3 regions of the Streptomyces sp. DG2A-72 genome follow, and region 2 is predicted to be linked to each of the others. Evidence: riboswitches for the same ligand, from Rfam matches in the RefSeq annotation. Region 2 holds a riboswitch; each other region holds the start of a gene.
What was found. Region 2 has a riboswitch for cyclic di-AMP ahead of QQY66_RS19450 (transglycosylase family protein). Riboswitches for the same ligand answer to the same signal wherever they lie in the genome.
Positions count from the first base shown of each region.

Region 1: another riboswitch for cyclic di-AMP. It lies ahead of QQY66_RS30045 (C40 family peptidase); the one in region 2 lies ahead of QQY66_RS19450 (transglycosylase family protein).
Region 3: another riboswitch for cyclic di-AMP. It lies ahead of QQY66_RS06205 (C40 family peptidase); the one in region 2 lies ahead of QQY66_RS19450 (transglycosylase family protein).

Region 1 is NZ_JASTLC010000001.1:6,290,006-6,297,113, reverse strand. Features, by position in the region: gene QQY66_RS30060 (M23 family metallopeptidase) at 1-1,140, shown strand, start outside; gene pcrA (DNA helicase PcrA) at 1,182-3,665, opposite strand; gene QQY66_RS30050 (ScyD/ScyE family protein) at 3,788-4,876, opposite strand; cyclic di-AMP (ydaO/yuaA leader) riboswitch at 5,140-5,310, shown strand; gene QQY66_RS30045 (C40 family peptidase) at 5,318-6,481, shown strand; partial or broken gene QQY66_RS30040 (tellurite resistance/C4-dicarboxylate transporter family protein) at 6,570-7,108, shown strand, end outside.
Region 2 is NZ_JASTLC010000001.1:4,131,148-4,138,255, reverse strand. Features, by position in the region: gene QQY66_RS19460 (transposase) at 1-398, shown strand, start outside; gene QQY66_RS19455 (transglycosylase family protein) at 525-1,523, shown strand; cyclic di-AMP (ydaO/yuaA leader) riboswitch at 1,701-1,883, shown strand; gene QQY66_RS19450 (transglycosylase family protein) at 1,888-2,583, shown strand; gene eno (phosphopyruvate hydratase) at 2,810-4,096, shown strand; gene QQY66_RS19440 (septum formation initiator family protein) at 4,189-4,665, shown strand; gene QQY66_RS19435 (DUF501 domain-containing protein) at 4,692-5,222, shown strand; gene QQY66_RS19430 (Ppx/GppA phosphatase family protein) at 5,219-6,178, shown strand; gene QQY66_RS19425 (hypothetical protein) at 6,221-6,433, opposite strand; gene QQY66_RS19420 (NAD(P)/FAD-dependent oxidoreductase) at 6,955-7,108, shown strand, end outside.
Region 3 is NZ_JASTLC010000001.1:1,290,173-1,297,280, forward strand. Features, by position in the region: gene QQY66_RS06195 (ATP-dependent Clp protease proteolytic subunit) at 88-723, shown strand; gene QQY66_RS06200 (hypothetical protein) at 730-1,038, shown strand; cyclic di-AMP (ydaO/yuaA leader) riboswitch at 1,398-1,599, shown strand; gene QQY66_RS06205 (C40 family peptidase) at 1,603-2,076, shown strand; gene QQY66_RS06210 (ATP-binding protein) at 2,376-2,837, opposite strand; gene QQY66_RS06215 (helix-turn-helix transcriptional regulator) at 3,050-3,919, shown strand; gene QQY66_RS06220 (DUF397 domain-containing protein) at 3,929-4,153, shown strand; gene QQY66_RS06225 (8-amino-7-oxononanoate synthase) at 4,216-5,343, opposite strand; gene bioB (biotin synthase BioB) at 5,491-6,663, shown strand; gene QQY66_RS06235 (adenosylmethionine--8-amino-7-oxononanoate transaminase) at 6,656-7,108, shown strand, end outside.

The DNA.
Region 1 (7,108 bases), 2.2 Mb from region 2:
CACCAGCCGCTCTCCGTCATCCCGCCCCAGGCCACCGGCCCCGAGGCCACCGGCCAGTGGGATTCGGGTACTTGGCTGCAGCCCGAGCAGCCTGAGCACTCCGGCGCGGCGGACCAGACCCAGCACTGGGACTGGGGCACGCAGACCTTCGACACCGGCGCGTACGACGCCACGCAGTGGAACTCGGACGGCGCCCAGCACCCGGCCGACGAGTACGAGCATGTCTCGTACGACGAACCCGCCCAGGACGAAGACGGGTCGGACCACACGGGCCTCACCGCCTCCGCCGGTGCCACTGGCTCAACCGGTGAGCTGCCCGCCGTAACACCCCTGCTCGACGGCCAGGAAGAGGCCGTCACGCCGTCCCCTGCGCCCGGCTCACGCGCGGCCGCTCGCAGGGCGGGCCGCTCCCGCCGCCGTACGCCCGCCAAGCGCTCCGCGCTGCTGACGGTCGCCGTGCCGTCGGCATGTGTGATGGGTGTCGCGGGGATCGCCGCCGCATCCGTCGGCACACTGACCGACGACGGCGGTGACACGTCGACGACCGCGTCGGACACGAAGTCCGTCAAGCCGTCCACCGCGAACAACAAGCTGGACACCCAGCTCGAGAGCCTCACGGCCGGTGCCGACGACTTCGCCGACCGGGCCAGCCGGACGCAGGAGCGCATCGACCTCAGGGCCCAGCAGGAGGCCGAGAAGAAGAAGGCGGCGGCGGAGGCGGCCCGCAAGGAGCGGCTGCGCCCGAAGTACGCCCTGCCGGTCGCCCAGCACGGGCTCAGCGCCTACTTCGGCCAGTCCGGCATCAACTGGATGTCCATCCACACCGGCATCGACTTCCCGGTCTCGTACGGCACGCCGGTGATGGCCGCGACCGACGGCACCGTCCGCACGGAGTGGAACAGCTCCTACGGCAACATGATGATCGTGACCGACAAGGACGGTACGGAGACGTGGTACTGCCACCTCTCCACCTACGCCGTCTCGTCCGGTACGACCGTGAAGGCCGGCGACGCGATCGCGTACTCCGGCAACTCCGGCAACTCGACCGGTCCGCACCTGCACTTCGAGGTGAAGCCGTCCGGTGGCTCCGCCATAGACCCGCTGGCCTGGCTGCGCAGCCACGGGCTGGACCCGACGTAAGTGCCTGCGGGCCCCCGCGGTTCAGCGAGGGCCCGACTCCGTCAGAGCTTCTCCACCGGCGCGTAGCGCAGCAGCAGCCGCTTCGGCTTGGTGTCGCCGAAGTCGATCGTGGCCTCCGCGTTGCCGCCGGTGCCCTTGACCGCCATCACCGTGCCGAGACCGAACTGGTCGTGGGTGACCCGGTCGCCGACCGCCAGCGCGACCACCGGTTTCTCCGAGGTCCGTCGCGTGGCGAAGCCGGAGGCGCCCGATGCCGACGAGCGGGAGCGGGACGAGGACAGCGAGGCGGCGACGCCCGACACCGGGCCCGCCGGGGCCGCGGAGGGACCGGTCCGCTTCCAGTCCACGTGCTGGTCCGGGATCTCCGCCAGGAAACGCGAGGGCGGGTTGTACGACGGCTGCCCCCACGCGCTCCGCATGGCGGACCGCGTCAGATAGAGGCGTTCCCGCGCGCGCGTGATGCCGACGTACGCCAGGCGCCGCTCCTCCTCCAGCTCCTTGGTCTGGCCGAGGGCGCGCATGTGCGGGAAGACGCCGTCCTCCATGCCGGTCAGGAACACGACGGGGAATTCGAGGCCCTTGGCGGTGTGCAGGGTCATCAGGGTGATGACGCCCGCGCCTTCCTCGTCCTCGTCGGGGATCTGGTCGGAGTCGGCGACCAGGGCGACGCGCTCCAGGAAGTCGGAGAGTCCGCCCGCGGCCTCGCCCTCCCCGGCCTCCTGCTCGAACTCCAGGGCCACGGCCGCGAGTTCCTGGAGGTTCTCGATCCGGGTCTCGTCCTGCGGGTCGGTGGAGGCCTGCAACTCGGCGAGGTACCCGGTGCGTTCGAGGACGGCCTCGAGGACGGTCGCGGGGCCCGCGCCCGACTCGACGATCGTACGGAGCTCCTCCATGAGCACGTTGAACCGCTTGACCGCGTTCGTCGACCGGGCGGCCATGCCGTACGCCTCGTCGACGCGGCGCAGTGCCTGCGGGAAGCTGATCTTCTCGCGCTGGGAGAGGGCGTCGATCATCGCCTCGGCGCGGTCGCCGATGCCCCGCTTGGGCACGTTGAGGATGCGGCGCAGCGGGACCGAGTCCTCGGGGTTGGCGAGCACGCGCAGGTAGGCCAGGACGTCCCGGACCTCCTTGCGCTCGTAGAAGCGGACGCCGCCGACGACCTTGTAGGGCAGGCCGACGCGGATGAAGACCTCTTCGAAGACACGGGACTGGGCGTTCGTACGGTAGAAGACCGCGACGTCGCCGGCCTTCGCGTCGCCCGCGTCCGTGAGGCGGTCTATCTCCTCGGCGACGAACTGCGCCTCGTCGTGCTCGGTGTCGGCGACATAGCCGGTGATGCGCGCGCCCGCGCCCGCGTTGGTCCACAGGTTCTTGGGGCGGCGGGACTCGTTGCGCTCGATGACGGCGTTGGCGGCGGTGAGGATCGTCTGGGTGGAGCGGTAGTTCTGCTCCAGCAGGATCGTCGTCGCGTCCGGGTAGTCCTCCTCGAACTGGAGGATGTTGCGGATGGTCGCGCCGCGGAAGGCGTAGATCGACTGGTCGGCGTCACCGACGACGCACAGCTCGGCGGGGAGCAGGTCGTGCTCGTTGGGCGGTACGTCTTCATCGTGCTCACCGGTGCCGACGAGTTCGCGTACCAGGGCGTACTGCGCGTGGTTGGTGTCCTGGTACTCGTCGACCATGACGTGCCGGAAGCGGCGGCGGTAGTGCTCGGCAACGTCCGGGAAGGCGCGCAGCAGGTTGACCGTCGTCATGATCAGGTCGTCGAAGTCGAGGGCGTTGGCCTCGCGCAGGCGCGACTGGTACATCGCGTACGCCTGGGCGAGGGTTTTCTCGAAGCCGTCGGTGGCCTGGGCGGCGAAGTCCTCCTCGTCGATCAGCTCGTTCTTCAGGTTGCTGATCTTGGCGCTGAAGGACTTGGGCGGGTAGCGCTTGGGGTCGAGGTCCAGGTCGCGGCAGACCAGGGCCATCAGGCGCTTGGAATCGGCGGCGTCGTAGATCGAGAAGGATGACGTGAAGCCGAGCTTCTTCGACTCGCGGCGCAGGATGCGTACGCATGCGCTGTGGAAGGTCATCACCCACATCGCGTTCGCGCGCGGGCCGACGAGTTGCTCGACGCGCTCCTTCATCTCGCCGGCGGCCTTGTTGGTGAAGGTGATCGCGAGGATCTGGCCGGGGTGCACCTTGCGCTCGCCGAGCAGGTACGCGATGCGGTGCGTCAGCACACGCGTCTTGCCGGAGCCGGCGCCGGCCACGATGAGCAGCGGGGAGCCGGAGTGGACGACGGCCGCTCGCTGGTTCTCGTTCAGCCCGTCCAGGAGCGCGGCCGGGTCCACCGCCGGGCGGTGCGCGCCGTCCCGGTAGTACGCGTCCCGGTCCGGCGGCGCGTCGAACTTCCCGCCGAACAGATCATCCGGAATCGGCTCCGGCACATGATCGTCCTCGGGCGGCGGCGGGGGTTCCTCCGCATGGGCCCGAGGGGCCTGGAGGTTCGCCAGGAAGCTGTCGTCAAAGAGGCTGCTCATCGCTCTCCGAGTTTAGGGCGCCCCACTGACAGCCCGCCGCCGCCCTGAGAACATCGCCGATTTCCAAAGCCCCAAGGGTCTCAGAGTTCGCGAAGTTCCGGGTCCGCGAAGTTCCGGCCGGCTCAGAAGCCGAGGATCTTCCAGACCTGGCCGCCCGGCGTCTTCCCCTGCCCCAGATCTGTTCCGTCCCGGTCGGCGACGGACCAGGCCGAGACATAGACCTTGCCGTCGTACGGGTCGACGGCCACGCCCGCCGGGAACGGCACCTTCACGTTCGTCCGCTTGCCGTGGGAGACCTTGGTGACGACGCCCGCGAAGAGCTGGCTGACGTACAGGTCGCCCTTGTCGTTGACGGCGAGGCCGGTGATCGAGCCGAAGCCGGACTTCCAGCCGAGGATCTTGCCGGTCCAGGGGTCGACCTGCCACACGCGCGCGGTGGGCTTCTCGGTCTCACCGTTGAGCTCGCCGACGTAGAGCTTTCCGTCGGGGCCGAGCGCCAGGGAGGTGGGGACGGACTGGTTCTTGTCGTGGTCCGGGAAGACGGTGAAGGGGCGGGCCCGGCCTGACGGCGAGACCTCGATCAGGTCGTTGCCTGCGGCGTCCGCGACGATCTTGCGGCCGTCGGGGAGCGCGAGGACGGCGTACGGGTTGGACTCCACGGATGCCTTGTGCGGATTGTGCTTCAGCTCCACGGCAGCGATGTCCGCGGCGATCTTCGCCTTGCCGTGGGTGATCTTCAGCAGCTTGCCGAGCTTGTTCCAGGGCGGGGTCGTGGGCACTCCGGCCTCCGGCGGGGCGAAGGTCTCCACGCCCCAGACCTTGCCGTGCCGCGCGGAGACCCCGTCGACGCCGGTCGCGAAGCCTCCGTCCGGGGCGGCGGCCGAGGGCAGTCCCTGCACCACCCTGTAGTGCTTCCATGCACCCCCGTTCCAGTAGATCTTGGTGACGGCCGACGAGAGACCGATGCAGGTCTCGCCCTCCGGCCCCTCCCCGATGCATTTCTTGCCGCCGCGGCCCGCCTCGGCGACGTACAGGCGCCCGTGGTCGTACGACAGCTGGCGTGGATTGTCGAGGCCCTTCGCGATCACGCGGACGACGGGTTTGCCGCCCGTGCGGCCGTCCTGTCCGGCGCCTGCGCTCGCGGGTGCGATGCCCGCGGTGGCGGTGAGTGCGACTCCTGTGGCGATGACGAGTGCGGTGCGTTTCCTCATGGCCGTACCCCCTCTCAGCCGCCACGGCTCCCGACCGTGGCTGGCTGGAAGCTACCGCCCCGAAGCGGGCGGACGAGGCCACTCCGGACAAAATACGAACAACTCGCCGCAGATCCCTCCATATTGACCACGGGGAGCGATGCCCTGGGCTAAGGTCACGAAAATGTATCGGGCATATCGCCCATCAACCTTCACAGGGGCCACACGAGTTGGCTAGCGTTCCTCCAGGCCGCACGACCCCTACCGGCGAACGTCGCCGGGCCGTACGGCCTCCGCCGAGTCCGGCGCGCCCACGGGGCGGACCGGAGCCGGGGACCCACCGAACTTGGGGTGAATCGACCGGACTTCCCTCGGGAAGCGGTCGTAGGGCAACCCTTCCGAACCACCCGCCCGAACCCGACAGCTAACTCGGTAGGCGGAAGATGGAAGGAGTCGCCTCCCTTGGCGTCGCACCGCAAGTCGCGTCCTTCGGGTTCGCGCGTCGCAGGCATACGGACCCCCGCCCTCGCCACGGCGGCCCTCACCTCCGTGGCCCTGCTGTCCCAGTCGGCCAACGCCGCTCCCGCGGCCGACGACAAGCCGAGTCTCGAAGAGGTCGAGAAGAAGGTCGGCGACCTCTACCGCCAGGCCGAGTCGGCGACCGAGAAGTACAACTCGGCGAAAGAGAAGACCACCAAGCAGCGCAAGCGCGTCGACACCCTCCTCGACGACGTCGCGCAGCGCACACAGAAACTCAACGAGGCGCGCGAGGAACTGGGTTCCTTCGCCTCCGCCCAGTACCGCACCGGCGCCTCCGCCCCCGACACGGCGACCTTCCTGCTCGCGGACACCCCGCAGGACTACTTCGACCAGACCCAGCTGATGAGCCGGATGACCGGCCGTCAGAAGGAGGCGGTCGACGACTTCGTCACGCAGCAGTCCGCGACGATGGAGAAGCGCCGGGAAGCCACCGCGAGCCTCGAGACGCTCACCGAGTCGCAGGGCGACCTGAAGACCGCCAAGACGACCGTCCAGCAGAAGCTGGCCGACGCGCGCGAGCTGCTGTCGAAGCTGACCGCCGAGGAGAAGGCGCGGCTCGCGCAGATCGAGCGGCAGAAGCAGCAAGAGGCCGAGCGCAAGGCCGCGGAACTCGCCAGGCAGCAGGCCGCGGCGGAGGCGGCGGCCCAGGAGGCGGCGCAACAGCAGCAGGAGAGCGGCACCGGCACGTCGGAGTCCTCCGACACCTCCGTGGCCGACTCCTCGTACGCCGCCAAGGCCGAGAAGGTCCTCGCCTTCGCCCGCTCCACGATCGGCAAGCCGTACGTCTGGGGCGCCACCGGCCCCGGCTCCTACGACTGCTCCGGCCTCACCCAGGCCGCCTGGAACGCCGCCGGCATCTCCCTCCCGCGCACCACCTGGGACCAGGTGAACGCCGGCACGACCGTCTCCCTCTCCGCCGCCCAACCCGGCGACCTGGTCTTCTTCTACGACGACATCAGCCACGTCGGCATCTACATCGGCAACGGCATGATGATCCACGCACCGAAGCCGGGGGCCTATGTGCGCGAGGAGTCGATCTACTACGACGGTGAGTCGTCGATCCACAGCGTGGTACGGCCGGCCTGAGGGGACAGGGACGCGGCACAGGGGGTTTCCGTACGCACGCGCGCGTGCCCCGCTCTCAGGGCGCGTGCCGCTCCCTACCATCGGGCCCATGCCCCGCCCCTCTCCCCTCCGCGCCTGGTGGGCACAGCGCTCGCCGGCGGCCGGTGCCGCCGTGATGGCGACCGGCGTCATGTCGGTCGGTCTGCATCTGACGGGGTACGAGGTCCTGTCCCGTATCGCCCTCGCGGTGGCCTGCGCGGCGTGGCTGGGGCTGGCCGCGGACTTCGCCGTACGGCTGCTGCGGCAGCGGGAGAGGTGGGTCGCGGAGGCGGCGACGCCGGGCGCGCTCACCGCCGTGGCGGCGACGACGGTCCTGGGTACGCGTTTCTCGGCCTGGGCCGGCAGCCGCTAGCCGAGGCGCTGCTCGCGCTGGCCGCCGCCGTGCTGTGGCCGGTGCTGCTCTTCGCCGTCGTACGGCACTGGCGGCGGCGTATGCCGGGCGCGGTGTTCCTGGGCTGCGTGGCCACGCAGGGACTCGCGGTGCTCGGCGCCACACTGGCTGCCGCCGAGGGGCGGCCTGGCTCGCGCGGGCGGCGATGGTGCTGTTCTGGCTGGGTCTTGTGCTGTACTGCGTCGCGCTGGCCTGCT
Region 2 (7,108 bases):
GGGTGACCGAATGGCACGCGCGGACTGGGGCCCTGGTTCCCAGTGAAGTACTGGAGTCGGAGTGGCCGGCTGTCGAGGAGCTGATGGCAACCTACTTCCGGCATCGTCAGTTTGCGCGCGGCTCCGTGGACATCCGGACTCAAGTGAACGGGGTCCTCCATCGGTTGCGCAGCGGCTGCCTTTGGGACCAGCTTCCCGAGCGGTACGGGCCGTGGGCGCTCGCCAAGGACAGGGAGAACACATGGTTCACAAAAGGATTTTGGCCTGTCCTCGTGAACCATCTGAACCTCCGTGGTGGGGGCACACCGGTCCAGCGTGAGCCGCTTGTCCCGCCGTTTGAGATCACGGGGCGCATCTCTTCGAAAGCAGCCAAAGGCGACAGAACCTCAAGTCTGTGATCTTCACGTGATCTACGCGGCATTAACTTGTGACAAGTGAAGGGCTGCCTATACGTTCACGGATCAGCGCGGCCCCCCAGCCTCACCCGCCGCGCCGGTCCCTGCTGTCTCGCGAAAGGCCCCCGCATGCTCTCCGGGAACGGTCGTCACCGTCGCCCCCGTCAGGCCCCGGCCCTGCTCGTCGCGGCCGGAGTGACCGGCTCCGCCATCGCCATCCCCCTCCTCGGTGCGAGCGGCGCGAGCGCGGCCGACGGCAGCACCTGGGACAAGGTCGCGGAGTGCGAGAGCGGCGGCGCCTGGAGCGCCAACAGCGGCAACGGGTTCTTCGGCGGCCTGCAGTTGGCCCAGGAGGACTGGGAGCAGTACGGCGGCCTCGACTACGCCCCGAGCGCCGACCAGGCCAGCCGTTCCCAGCAGATAGCCGTCGCCGAGAAGATCCTCGCGGACCAGGGCGCCGGCGCGTGGCCCGCATGCGGACTGCTCCACGGTCTGGGTGAGGACTCCCGCTCGGCGAACGTCGACACGGGCCTGGCGGGCGAGGCATCGGCCGAACCGTCCACCTCGCCCGACACTTCCTCCGACTCATCCGGTTTGTCCGACTCGCCTGAGTCATCCTCATCTTCGGAGTCGTCCACCTCGCCCTCCCCTTCCTCGTCCTCCCCTTCGCCGTCCTCTCCGTCTCCGTCTGACGAGCCGTCGGATGAGCCGTCGGATGCGGCGGACAACTCGGCCAAGTCAGACACATCCGCCGAATCTAGCCCGAGTGCCTCACGGGATTCCGCCAGCTCCTCCACGGGTTCGACCGAGGGTGATGATACGGACAAGTCCGTCCAGAGCGGCGGCTCTTCGTACCTTACGGACACCGGCACCGGGACCGGCAAGCATCGGGGCGCCAGCGCGGACGAGGCCGAGAGTGAGGGACGTGCCGACACCTCCGGCCGTCACGCCTCCTACAGCGTCCGCACCGGGGACACTCTCACCACCATCGCCGACTCCCTTGAGCTGAACGGCGGATGGCGCGCGCTCTACGCCGAGAACAAGGGAACCATCGGTGCCGACCCGGACCTCATCATCCCCGGTCAGACCCTCGGAGTCGGTGTCGAAACGGGCGAAAACCAACGGTAGTTGACGCACCGCTTCGCGCCGAATGTCCGGTTTAGTGAAAGTGTGGGATGAGTCTCAGAAGCCCTGATCGTCTTTGAAATTCCACGGATCGCGTGTCTACGGTCATCACCGCTCGTCAACACGAGCCCCGGCTGCCACAACGCCGAATCCTGCCAGTGGCCGCACGGGAACAGTCGTCGCTTAACAGCGCCGTAGGCAGGAGCGGGGGACCCAAGGTAAGCGCCGCGCCGGTCAGTTGACCGAGCGGCTTGGGGTGAAGCCGTGCCCCGTACGGGACGAAAGCCTCGTACGAGACATGGCCGGGCAACTCAACCGGCCCGAACCCGACAGCTCACCTCGCAGGCGTCGGTGAGGGGATCCAAGCATGCTGTTTTCCGGCAAGGGCAAGCACCGCCGCCCGTCCAAGGCCACTCGCGCCATCGCCATCGCCGGTGTCACCGGTGCCGCCGTCGCCGCCCCGCTGATGGTGGCCGGCAACGCCTCCGCCGCCACCGCCTCCGAGTGGGACACCGTCGCCCAGTGCGAGTCCGGCGGCAACTGGTCCATCAACACCGGCAACGGCTACTACGGCGGTCTGCAGTTCTCCGCCTCCACCTGGGCGGCGTACGGCGGCACGCAGTACGCCGCCACCGCCGACCAGGCCTCCAAGGCCCAGCAGATCGAGATAGCCGAGAAGGTCCTCGCGGGCCAGGGCAAGGGTGCCTGGCCGAACTGCGGCACCGGCCTGTCGGGCGCCTCGTACAACGGCTCCTCGTCGAGCGGTTCCTCGCAGAACCAGAGCAACGAGACCACCACGCGCTCCAGCGAGCAGCAGTCGGCCTCCCGCTCCGCCGAGCGCCCCGCGCCTGAGCAGAGCACCAAGAAGACCGTCACCACCCCGACCGGCAAGAAGGTCAAGAAGGGTGACGGCGAGTACAAGGTCGTCAAGGGCGACACCCTCAGCACCATCGCCGAGGAGCACGGCGTCAAGGGCGGCTGGCACAAGGTGTTCCAGCTGAACAAGGACATCGTCGCGGACGCCGACCTCATCTACCCGGGTCAGCAGCTGCACCTGAAGTGATATCCAGCCTTCGGCTCCCCGCCCCGGTGCGTCATTCCCCCGTACGCACCGGGACGGGGCTTTTTTCTGCCCCACGTCCGCCCCACTTTTTGTTCCGTTCAGAAACAATTTACTCTCGGTTCTGTCCATCGGGTGGGTGACCCGGTGGCTGATCGCCCGGAGCCGGTTAGGCTCATCTCGCAGAGCCGCTGCGGTCCTGCTAAACCGCGTCACATCCACGAAGGAGATGCTCGTGCCGTCCATCGACGTCGTCGTAGCCCGGGAAATCCTGGACTCCCGAGGCAACCCCACGGTCGAGGTCGAGGTCGGCCTCGACGACGGCAGCACGGGTCGTGCCGCCGTTCCCTCCGGTGCGTCCACCGGCGCCTTCGAGGCCATCGAGCTGCGTGACGGCGACCCCAACCGCTACCAGGGCAAGGGTGTCGAGAAGGCCGTCCTCGCCGTCATCGAGCAGATCGGCCCGGAGCTGGTCGGCTACGACGCCACCGAGCAGCGCCTGATCGACCAGGCGATGTTCGACCTGGACGCCACCGACAACAAGGGCTCGCTCGGCGCCAACGCCATCCTCGGCGTCTCCCTCGCCGTCGCCCACGCCGCCTCCGAGGCCAGCGACCTCCCGCTCTTCCGCTACCTGGGCGGCCCGAACGCGCACCTGCTGCCGGTGCCGATGATGAACATCCTGAACGGCGGCTCGCACGCCGACTCCAACGTGGACATCCAGGAGTTCATGATCGCCCCGATCGGCGCGGAGACCTTCTCCGAGGCCCTGCGCTGGGGCGCCGAGGTCTACCACACCCTCAAGAAGGTGCTGAAGACCAAGGGCCTGTCCACCGGCCTCGGCGACGAGGGCGGCTTCGCCCCGAACCTGGAGTCCAACCGCGCCGCGCTCGACCTCATCATCGAGGCCATCAAGCAGGCCGGTTACGTCCCCGGCGAGCAGATCGCGCTCGCGCTCGACGTCGCCGCGTCCGAGTTCTACAAGGACGGCAGCTACGAGTTCGAGGGCAAGTCCCGCTCGGCCGCCGAGATGACCGAGTACTACGAGGAGCTCGTCTCCGCGTACCCGCTCGTCTCCATCGAGGACCCGCTGTACGAGGACGACTGGGCCGGCTGGAACGCCATCACCGAGAAGCTGGGCGACAAGGTCCAGATCGTCGGCGACGACCTCTTCGTCACCAACCCGGAGCGCCTGGCCCGCGGCATCGAGGAGGGCTCCGCGAACGCCCTGCTGGTCAAGGTCAACCAGATCGGCTCGCTGACCGAGACCCTGGATGCCGTCGAGATGGCCCAGCGCAACGGCTTCAAGTGCATGATGTCCCACCGCTCCGGCGAGACCGAGGACGTCACCATCGCCGACCTGGCCGTCGCCGTGAACTGCGGTCAGATCAAGACCGGCGCCCCGGCCCGCTCGGACCGCGTCGCCAAGTACAACCAGCTGCTGCGCATCGAGGAGATCCTCGACGACGCGGCGGTTTACGCCGGTCGTAGCGCCTTCCCCCGCTTCAAGGACTGACACAGGCCTTAGAGCAGCGTCGTACGTACGTCCCCGTACTCGGTCCCGTACCGTGTGCGGGGACGTACGCACGTATGAAGGGGAGGTGGGTCATGGCCGTCAAGGACCGGGACCGATTCTCCACCGCGACCAGGATCCGGCTGCTCGGCGAGCAGACGGCGGCCCGTGTCTACCGGTCCCAGACCAAACGCCAGGCCCGCCGCTCCCGGCTGACCGGCCGCGCGGCGCTGCTGGCACTCGTCCTGTGCTCGCTGGTCGTGGCCCTCGCCTATCCGATAAGGCAGTACGTTTCCCAGCGCGCCGAGATCGCCGATCTGGAGCAGCAGAAGCAGCAGGCCCAGCAGCGGGTCGAGCAGCTGCGGGACCTGAAGGCGCGCTGGCAGGACGACGCGTACGCCCAGCAGCAGATCCGGCAGCGGCTGCACTATGTGATGCCGGGGGAGACCGGGTTCATCGTGGTCGACCCGCGCGCGGCGAAGCAGTCGCGCGCCGACACCGGGGCGGCGGACCGTCCCTGGTACCTGAATGTCTGGGACGGGGTCGACAAGTCCGACGCCTCCGGCCAGTGAACTGACAGAGAGAATGTCGTACGAGCATGGAAAAGCCCCCGCCGTCCACTCCGCGCACCGAGCCCACCGACGCGGACGTCGAGGCCTTCAAGCAGCAGCTCGGGCGTCCGCCGCGCGGGCTGCGTGCCATCGCGCACCGGTGCCCGTGCGGGCAGCCGGACGTCGTGGAGACGGCGCCGCGACTGCCCGACGGGACGCCCTTCCCGACGCTGTACTACCTGACGTGCCCCAAGGCCGCGTCGGCGATCGGCACGCTCGAGGCGAACGGCGTCATGAAGGAGATGACGGCGCGTCTGGAGACCGACCCGGAGCTGGCCGTCGCGTATCGCTCCGCGCATGAGGACTACATCCGGCGCCGGGACGAGATCGATGAGCTGAAGGGCTTTCCGAGCGCGGGCGGGATGCCGGACCGGGTGAAGTGTCTGCATGTGCTTGTCGCGCACTCGCTGGCCGCGGGGCCTGGTGTCAATCCGCTCGGCGACGAGGCGATCGCGATGCTGCCGGAGTGGTGGCGCAAGGGGGCGTGTGTGACGGCGCCGAAGGAGGACGAGCAGTGACCCGCGTCGCCGCCATCGACTGCGGTACCAACTCCATCCGGCTTCTCGTCGCCGACGTGGACCCGGAGAGCGGTCGACTCGTCGATCTGGACCGGCGTATGACGATCGTGCGGCTCGGGCAGGGGGTGGATCGGACCGGGCGGCTTGCGCCGGAGGCGTTGGAGCGGACGTTTGCGGCGTGCCGGGAGTACGCGGCGATCATCAAGGAGCACGGGGCGGAGCGGCTGCGGTTCGTGGCCACCTCCGCTTCCCGGGACGCCGAGAACCGGGACGAGTTCGTGCGGGGGGTGCTGGACATTCTCGGGGTGGAGCCCGAGGTGATCTCCGGCGATCAGGAGGCGGAGTTCTCGTTCACGGGGGCGACGAAGGAGCTTGCGGGGAGCGATCACCTCGACAAGCCGTACCTCGTGGTGGACATCGGGGGCGGCTCCACCGAGTTCGTCGTGGGGGAGGAGCACGTGCGCGCCGCGCGCTCTGTGGACGTCGGCTGTGTGCGGATGACGGAGCGGCACCTCGTGCGTGACGGCGTCGTGTCCGACCCGCCCGGTGAGGAGCAGATCGCGGCGATGCGCGCCGACATCGAAGCCGCCCTCGACCTCGCCGAGGAGACGGTTCCGCTGCGCGAGGCGCGCACGCTGGTCGGCCTGGCCGGATCGGTCACCACGGTCTCCGCCATCGCGCAGGACCTGCCCGAGTACGACTCCGTCGCCATCCACCACTCCCGGGTCTCCCACGACCGGGTCCGGGAGATCACCGAACGGCTGCTGCACTCCACCCACACCGAGCGCGCGGCCATCCCCTCCATGCATCCGGGACGCGTGGACGTGATCGGTGCGGGCGCCCTCGTACTCCTCTCGATCATGGAGCGGATCGGCGCCGAGGAAGTCGTCGTGAGCGAGCACGACATCCTCGACGGCATCGCCTTCAAGGTGGCAGAAGGCCCCGGCTCCTCATAGAGAGGAGCCGGGGCCGTCGCCGCAGCCTGTGCGGGCTGTCCGTCAGTTGCAGAGTAGGACGATGAGGCCGCTGCACCCCCCATCGTCGCCATGGCCGCCACCCTTGGCCGGAGTGGCCTTTACGGCGGCGTGAGTGGCGGGTGCCGCGGCGGCGGATGCGGTCGTCACCGCGCCCATCGCAAGAGCGATACCCAGGACCGCGCTGACTGCGCCTATTCGCGAAGTGGCCTTCTTGGCCAGCTGTGAAGTGCTCATGCGGGCACGCTATGCACACTTCTGTCCAATATCGCGCGGAGCGTGGCTGACGGGTGAACGACACGCACCGGTGGCGTAGCTCTCGTTTATTACTCATTGGTAGCCATCGGCTGAGCAGGCCGGATAACGTATGAGCGCATCCGAGGGGCGTGACACGCCACTGCGCGACACCCCGCCGGAAAAGTTCGTGAAGTTCTTCACAAGGAATTCTGCCCTGTTGGGCGACGAACAGGCTCCGGTTGGTCCTTCCGGGGGTTCGCAGGGCCTGTGGGCGTGCTCAGGAGTGCGTGACGGAGACGTTGCGCGAGGGTTTCGCGGAGGGTGTTTCGAGGGGCTCACGCGGGATCCGGTGGAACGGAGAGGCAGCTCACGCGGCATTGACAACGGGTCGACCGGTACGGTGGTTCCCCCTCGCCGGCATGACCTGTGTCACGCGGGCCGCGCAGCATAACACACCCCCTGCCGGAGCTTGTGAAGGGGCGCACGAGCCACCCCCCTGGGGCGGGTGGATACTCGATGGCATGAGCACCACGGAGCGTCCCAGGATCCTCGTAGTAGGCGGTGGGTACGTAGGCCTGTACGCAGCTCGGCGCATTCAGAAGAAGATGCGCTACGGCGAGGCGACCGTCACGGTCGTCGACCCCCGGTCGTACATGACCTACCAGCCCTTCCTCC
Region 3 (7,108 bases), 2.8 Mb from region 2:
CACCCAGCTTACGGTGACCCCCTCACGCTCGTTCCGTACATCCTGTACATTTTTTACAGAGACAGCTCTGCCGAGGAGGGGTTCGTCATGACCCGACCGTCCGCCCGCCATGTCCTGCCCGAGTTCACGGAGCGCACCAGCTTCGGGAAGAAGACGATGGACCCGTACTCGAAGCTGCTGGAGGAGCGGATCGTCTTTCTCGGCACCCCGATCGACGACACCTCGGCGAACGACGTGATGGCGCAGTTCATGCACCTCGAGTACCAGGACCCCGACCGGGACATCTCGCTCTACATCAACTCCCCCGGCGGCTCCTTCAGCGCGATGTCGGCGATCTACGACACGCTGCAGTACGTCACCTGCGACGTGGAGACGATCTGCCTGGGCCAGGCGGGCGCGTCCGCCGCCGCGCTGCTGGCCGCGGGCACACCGGGCAAGCGGTTCGCGCTGCCGGGCGCGCGCATGGTGATCCATCAGCCAGGGCTGCCCGAGCCGATCGAGGGACAGGCCACCGACCTCGCCATCCACGCCGAGGAGTTGATGCGGATCAGGGCCCGCCTGGAGGAGATGCTCGTACGGCACACCGGGCGCACGCGCGAGCAGGTGAGCGCGGACATCGAGCGGGACAAGATCCTCACCGCGCAGCAGGCCCTGACCTACGGGCTGGTGGACCGGATCATCCCGAGCCGCAGGTCCACCATGGCTCCGCCCACGGGGAGGTGACCGCCGGTGCTCCCACCCGAACTCCCGCCGCTGCCCGCTCTCACGCGCGCGGAGGGTGAGTTGATCGACCGTTACCTCGATGTGGTCGACCTGCTGGGCCGGATCAACCCGGCACACCACGGGGACACCTACCGCGGACTGCGCGCCGCCCAGGCGTTGGTGTCCAAGGCGACCGAGCTGCGCGACGCACTGGCGCTGATGCACCAGCGGGGCGAGACCGAGCTGCACGCCCCGACGCTCACGCGGGCGCTGCGCGTGCTGGACGGTGAGCGCCGGACGGCGCGCGTCATCGTGCCGCCGCGCTCCGACAGTTGACGCACAGTTGACGCACCCCGCCTCCGGTCCGGGGGGTTCGCCACCGCGGCGAGACGTCCGGAGCGGAGCTCAAACGGACCAAATGACGTACCCCTGTTCGGAGTAGATGTTTGTCGTTTTTTGGGATCGCCGGGGTTGCGCAACCCGCTTGCCTCCGGGGCGGATGAGAGGTTTTCGCGCTGGTCCGGGGGTCCGCGGGGCCCTCGGCATCCACCCGAACACAGGGGTGTCCACCCGAACGGGTGAGTGGTGAGTAACACCACAAATCCCCGATTCCATTGGGTTTTTCGCTCACCCGTGAGTGAAGATCCCTGTCTGACGACAAGCCCCCGCCACAGCGGCGGGGCGGTCCGGGCGGACGCCGAGTCCTGCCGCCGCCCGGATGACCGGTCGACAGAAGTGGATCGGCAGGAGTGGAGGACCCAAGCACGACGGGTCGCCGGAACGGTCACGCCATGACCGGGCCGAGCAGCCCTTGGGGTGAAGCCGCGTCAGCGGCCGGGCAACTTCGCCAGCCCGAATCCGACAGGTCATCCTTCACAGGCGGCTGACGAAGGGTTGCGCATGACTGCGCTCAATCGTGTCCCGTCGCTGATGGCCCGAGCCGGTACGGCCTCGGCCCTCACCCTGGCCGCCGTGGGCGGCTCCGTCGTGGCGCCGGGTCTCTCCTCGGAGGCCGCGGCCGCGACTCCGGCGACGAAGGCGCTCCAGGTCGCGGCTTCCAAGAAGGGCTCGCCGTACAAGTACGGCGCCACGGGGCCGCGCCGGTTCGACTGCTCGGGGCTGACGCTGTACTCGTACAAGAAGGCGGGCAAGAGCCTGCCGCGGACGGCGGCTCAGCAGTACAACAAGACCCGCCACATCTCCGCCAAGAGCCGCAAGGCCGGAGACCTGGTGTTCTTCCACTCGGGCTCGAACGTGTACCACGTCGGCATCTACGCCGGGAAGGGAAAGATCTGGCACTCCCCGAAGACCGGGGACGTCGTGAGGCTGCAGAAGATCTGGACCAAGAGCGTCTGGTACGGCCGCGTCAAGTGACCTGAGCGACGCGGTGGCGGCGCCCTGACGCGCCGCCACCGCGTCATCCCAGCGGTTCGAGAACGAGCACCACACCAAGGCCGTCACCGCGGCCGGCGGCGCCGCGATGTCCCTCAGCTGCGGGCAGTCGTGCAGCTCTTGAGGCAGGACCTCGAGCTCACGCACACCTACGAGCCCGCCCAGCTGCCCCGCTGCGGTGCACGCCCCGGTCGTCCGCCGGAGCGACGAGACCGCACCCGCCGCGGACGTCTTCCGGGCCCTGCCGCGCCCCGTTCGGGCGGGCCCGACACACGTGATCTCTAAGGGTCCTGCTGTACCGCCGTCGTCGTCACGGGCCGCGCCGGTACCGTCCACGGCAGTTGGACGGAGATCGTCTTGCCGCCCTCCCGGGTGGGCCGGATTCTCAGCTTGCCGCCGAACTCTGCAGTCAGCCAGCGGATGATCACAAGCCCGCGGCCGTTGTCCTGCTGGACGGCCGCGGGCAGACGTTTGGGAAACCGCGGATGGCTGTCGGTGACGCCGATGCGCAGCTGTTCGTCACGGTCGAGTTCGATGTCCACCGTGAAGGTGGGTGACTGCCCGAACGTGTGCTGTACGGCGTTGGTGGCGAGCTCGGAGACGATGAGGCGGATGGTGTCGGCCAGTTCCGTGTCAGCCGGCAGTCCCCATTCCGCCAGGGTGCCGACCACGTAGGTGCGGGCGGCGGAGACCGAGGCGGGATCGCTCGGCAGAGTGACGGATGCTTCCAGATGGTCTGCCATGGCGACGTCGTCCCTTTCCCACGGGACCGCAGTCCGACACGGAGCGGAGGGTTCGAGTACGGTCCCGGACTGGTGCTTCGTCGCCAGACTGCCATCACCGGGCCGGTCACGGGTGCGATCCACCAAGATATGCATATATCTGTCGCTCGAAGCGGTGAACTCTGCGACGGCAGACCGTATTTGGGCGGCCCGGAAGGAGTAAGGAGGAGCCCATGCAGCACGGTCCCGCGGTACGCCGCCGAAAACTGGGCGCCGAATTGCGCACGCTGCGCACCGGCGCCGGGCTCACGAGCGGCGAGGCGGCCCGGCTCGTGGGCTGGCACCAGTCCAAGGTGAGCCGCATCGAGACCGGCGCGAGCGGGGTGAAACCGGCCGATGTGCGGTTACTCCTGGACGCCTACGGAGTGGCGGATCCTCAACTGCGGGAGTTACTCCTGGTGTTGGCGGGACAGGACGACAGTGCCGGGCGGCACCACTGGTGGCATGCGTATCGGGGCGTGCTGCCGCCGACGTACCGGGATTTCATCAGCCTGGAATCCCAGGCCAGCGCGATGCGCACGCTGGAGACCTCCGTCGTTCCGGGGCTGTTGCAGACGCCGGAGTACGCGCGGGCGGTGACCCGGGCCGCGGTGGGCGGACTGGACGAGGACGCCGGGGACCGGCTGGATGCGCTGGTGGAAGTGCGCCTGGCCAGGCAGGACGTGCTGCGCTCGCGGCCGCCCCTGGTGCTGAGCGCGGTGCTCGACGAGGCGGTGCTGCACCGGGAGATCGGCGGGCCGGACGTCATGGCACGGCAGCTGGAGCGGCTGATCGAGGCGGCGCGCTACCCCCAAGTGCGGCTTCAGGTCCTGCCGTTCGCGGCCGGTGCCCACATCGGCATCACCGGGCCTTTCGTTATCTTCTCATTTTCGAGCACTTCTGATCTGGATGTGGTTGTTCTGGACCACTTGACGAGTAGCCTCTACCTCGAGCGGAAAGAAGACCTCCGGGCCTACACCGAGGCCTTCAACACCCTTCAGTTCCACGCCCTTTCGCCCGAGGACTCGTTGGACTACATCGCCGGGATAGGTGCCGGCGTGTAAGGAGGCACCATGTCTGCACTGCCTCGGAACGTGACTTCCAGTACTCAACTGCACGGTGTGCAATGGCTGCGCAGCAGCTACAGCACCGGAGCGAACAACTGCGTCGAGACGGCCCGGCCGCTTTCCGGCCCCGGGGCCGGGCTGCTGGCCGTACGCGACTCCAAGGACCCGGCCGGACCCGCGCTGCTCTTCTCCCCCGAGAGCTGGGCGGGATTCACGGCCGCGTTACGGTGATCGCCCGCACCTCGCGACCCCTCTGCATCAGTTCGCGCGACGCACGGCCATGTCACGCCGACTCATGGTCGCGTCTCGCCGATCACTCCCACAGCACGCTCGATCTGCTCCTCGGAGAGGTCCGCGCGGGCGGTGAGCCTCAGCCGTGAGATGCCGTCGGGCACGGAAGGAGGACGGAAGCAGCCCACGGCGAGACCTGCCGTACGGCACTCGGCCGCCCACCGCACGGCACCCTCCGGGGACGGCGCGCGCACGGAGACGACCGCGGCGTCCGGACGTACCGCTTCCAGACCCGCGGCGGTCAGGCGTGTGTGGAGTTCGCGTGCCACCGCACGCGCCCGCGCCGCCCGCTCCGGCTCGCGGCGCAGCAGCCTGAGCGCCGCCAGGGCCGCTCCCGCCGCGGCGGGGGCCAGGCCCGTGTCGAAGATGAACGTGCGGGCCGCGTTGACCAAGTGCTCGATGACCCGGGCGGGTCCGAGGACGGCGCCGCCCTGGCTGCCGAGCGACTTGGACAGCGTGACCGTCACCACGACATCGTCGGCGCCCGCGAGTCCCGCGCCGTGCGGGGCGCCGCGCCCGCCGTCGCCGAGGACGCCGAGACCGTGGGCGTCGTCGACGACCAGACCGGTGCCGTGCTCCCGGCATGCCGTCGCCAGCTCGGTCAGCGGGGCGGCGTCGCCGTCGACCGAGAAGACCGTGTTGGACACGGCGACGGCGGGCCCCTCATGCGTCCGGAGTGCCTTGCGTACGGCGTCCGGGTCGGCGTGTGCGACGACCTGGGTGGTGCCGCGGGCCAGCCGGCAGCCGTCGATCAGCGAGGCGTGGTTGCCGGCGTCGGAGACGATCAGTGAGCCGTGCGGGGCCAGCGCGGTGACCGCGGCGAGGTTGGCCGCGTAGCCGGAGGAGAACACCAGGGCCGCCTCGAAGCCGCAGAAGTCCGCCAGCTCGCGTTCCAGTTCGGCGTGGAGCGCGGTCGTGCCGGTGACCAGCCGGGAGCCGGTGGCGCCGCCGCCCCAGGTGCGGGCCGCGGAGGTGGCCCCCTCGACGACCTCGGGGTGGCGGGCCAGGCCCAGGTAGTCGTTGCTCGCGAGGTCGAGCAGCGGCGAGTCGGCGGGGCGGGGGCGCAGGGTCCGTACCAGTCCGGCGCGGCGGCGCAGCTCCGCCTGTTCGTCGATCCAGCCGAACGCCATGACTCCTCCGGGGCTTTTGTAGGCAGTGCACAGACACTAGTCGCACGACCAGCCGCCCAGGATGTGGCAATACCCACACCTTGAACCGCCTCTGTTGTCCGATCTCTCCTTGGCCCGGGGCGGTTCCGTAGGACAGGATCGGACCTCATGGACCTGCTGAACACGCTGGTGGACAAGGGGCTTCGGCGCGAGCTGCCGACCCGCGAGGAAGCACTGGCCGTCCTCGCCACCTCCGACGACGACCTGCTCGATGTGGTGGCCGCGGCCGGCAAGGTACGCCGGCACTGGTTCGGCCGACGGGTGAAACTCAACTACCTCGTCAACCTCAAGTCCGGCCTGTGCCCGGAGGACTGCTCCTACTGCTCCCAGCGGCTGGGCTCCACGACCGGGATCCTGAAGTACAGCTGGCTGGGGCCCGACGAGGCCTCCCAGGCAGCGGCGGCCGGGCTGGCCGGGGGCGCCAAGCGGGTCTGTCTGGTGGCGTCCGGACGCGGTCCCACCGACCGTGACGTGGACCGGGTCGCGGGCACCATCAAGGCGATCAAGGAACAGAACGAGGGCGTCGAGGTGTGCGCCTGCCTCGGTCTGCTCTCCGACGGCCAGGCCGAGCGGCTGCGCGAGGCCGGCGCGGACGCCTACAACCACAACCTCAACACCTCCGAGGCGACGTACGGCGACATCACCACCACCCACACCTACGCCGACCGCGTCGACACCGTGCAGAAGGCGCACGCGGCCGGGCTGTCCGCCTGCTCGGGCCTGATCGCCGGCATGGGCGAGTCGGACGAGGACCTGGTGGACGTCGTCTACTCGCTGCGTGAGCTGGACCCGGACTCGGTTCCGGTCAACTTCCTGATCCCGGTCGAGGGCACCCCGCTCGCCAAGGAGTGGCACCTCACCCCGCAGCGCTGTCTGCGCATTCTCGCGATGGTGCGGTTCGTCTGCCCGGACGTCGAGGTGCGGATCGCGGGCGGCCGTGAGGTCCATCTGCGCACGATGCAGCCTCTTGCCCTGCACCTGGCCAACTCGATCTTCCTCGGCGACTATCTGACCACCGAGGGCCAGGCGGGCCAGGCGGACCTGGAGATGATCGCGGACGCCGGGTTCGAGGTGGAGGGCACGGATCAGGTGACGCTGCCGGAGCACCGGGCGGCCGGCGGGTGCCACGAGGGCGGCGGAGCATGCGGTTCCGCACCTCAGGCCTCCACACCTCAGGACTCCACACCTCAGGCCTCCACATCCCAGATCAACGAGGCCCGTACGGACCTCGTCGCCGTACGCCGCCGGGGCGCCGGAACGGACCTCGCGCCCAATGCCTGACCTGACCGTCCCCGAGCTGCTGGAACTCGACAGGCGGCACGTCTGGCATCCGTACGGGCCCATGCCGGGCTTGGTGGAGCCGCTCGTCGTGGAGTCGGCGAGCGGGGTCCGGCTGAAACTCGCGGACGACGCGGGCGAGTTGATCGACGGCATGTCGTCCTGGTGGTCGGCGATCCACGGCTACCACCACCCCGTGCTCGACGAGGCCGCGCGCGAGCAGCTCGGCAGGATGAGCCATGTGATGTTCGGCGGGCTCACCCACGAGCCCGCCGTACGGCTCGCGAAGCACCTTGTCGACATGTCACCCAACGGCCTGGAGCATGTCTTCCTCACCGACTCCGGTTCGGTGTCGGTCGAGGTGGCGGCCAAGATGTGCCTCCAGTACTGGCGTTCGCTGGGCCGCCCGGCGAAGCAGCGCCTGCTGACCTGGCGCGGCGGCTATCAC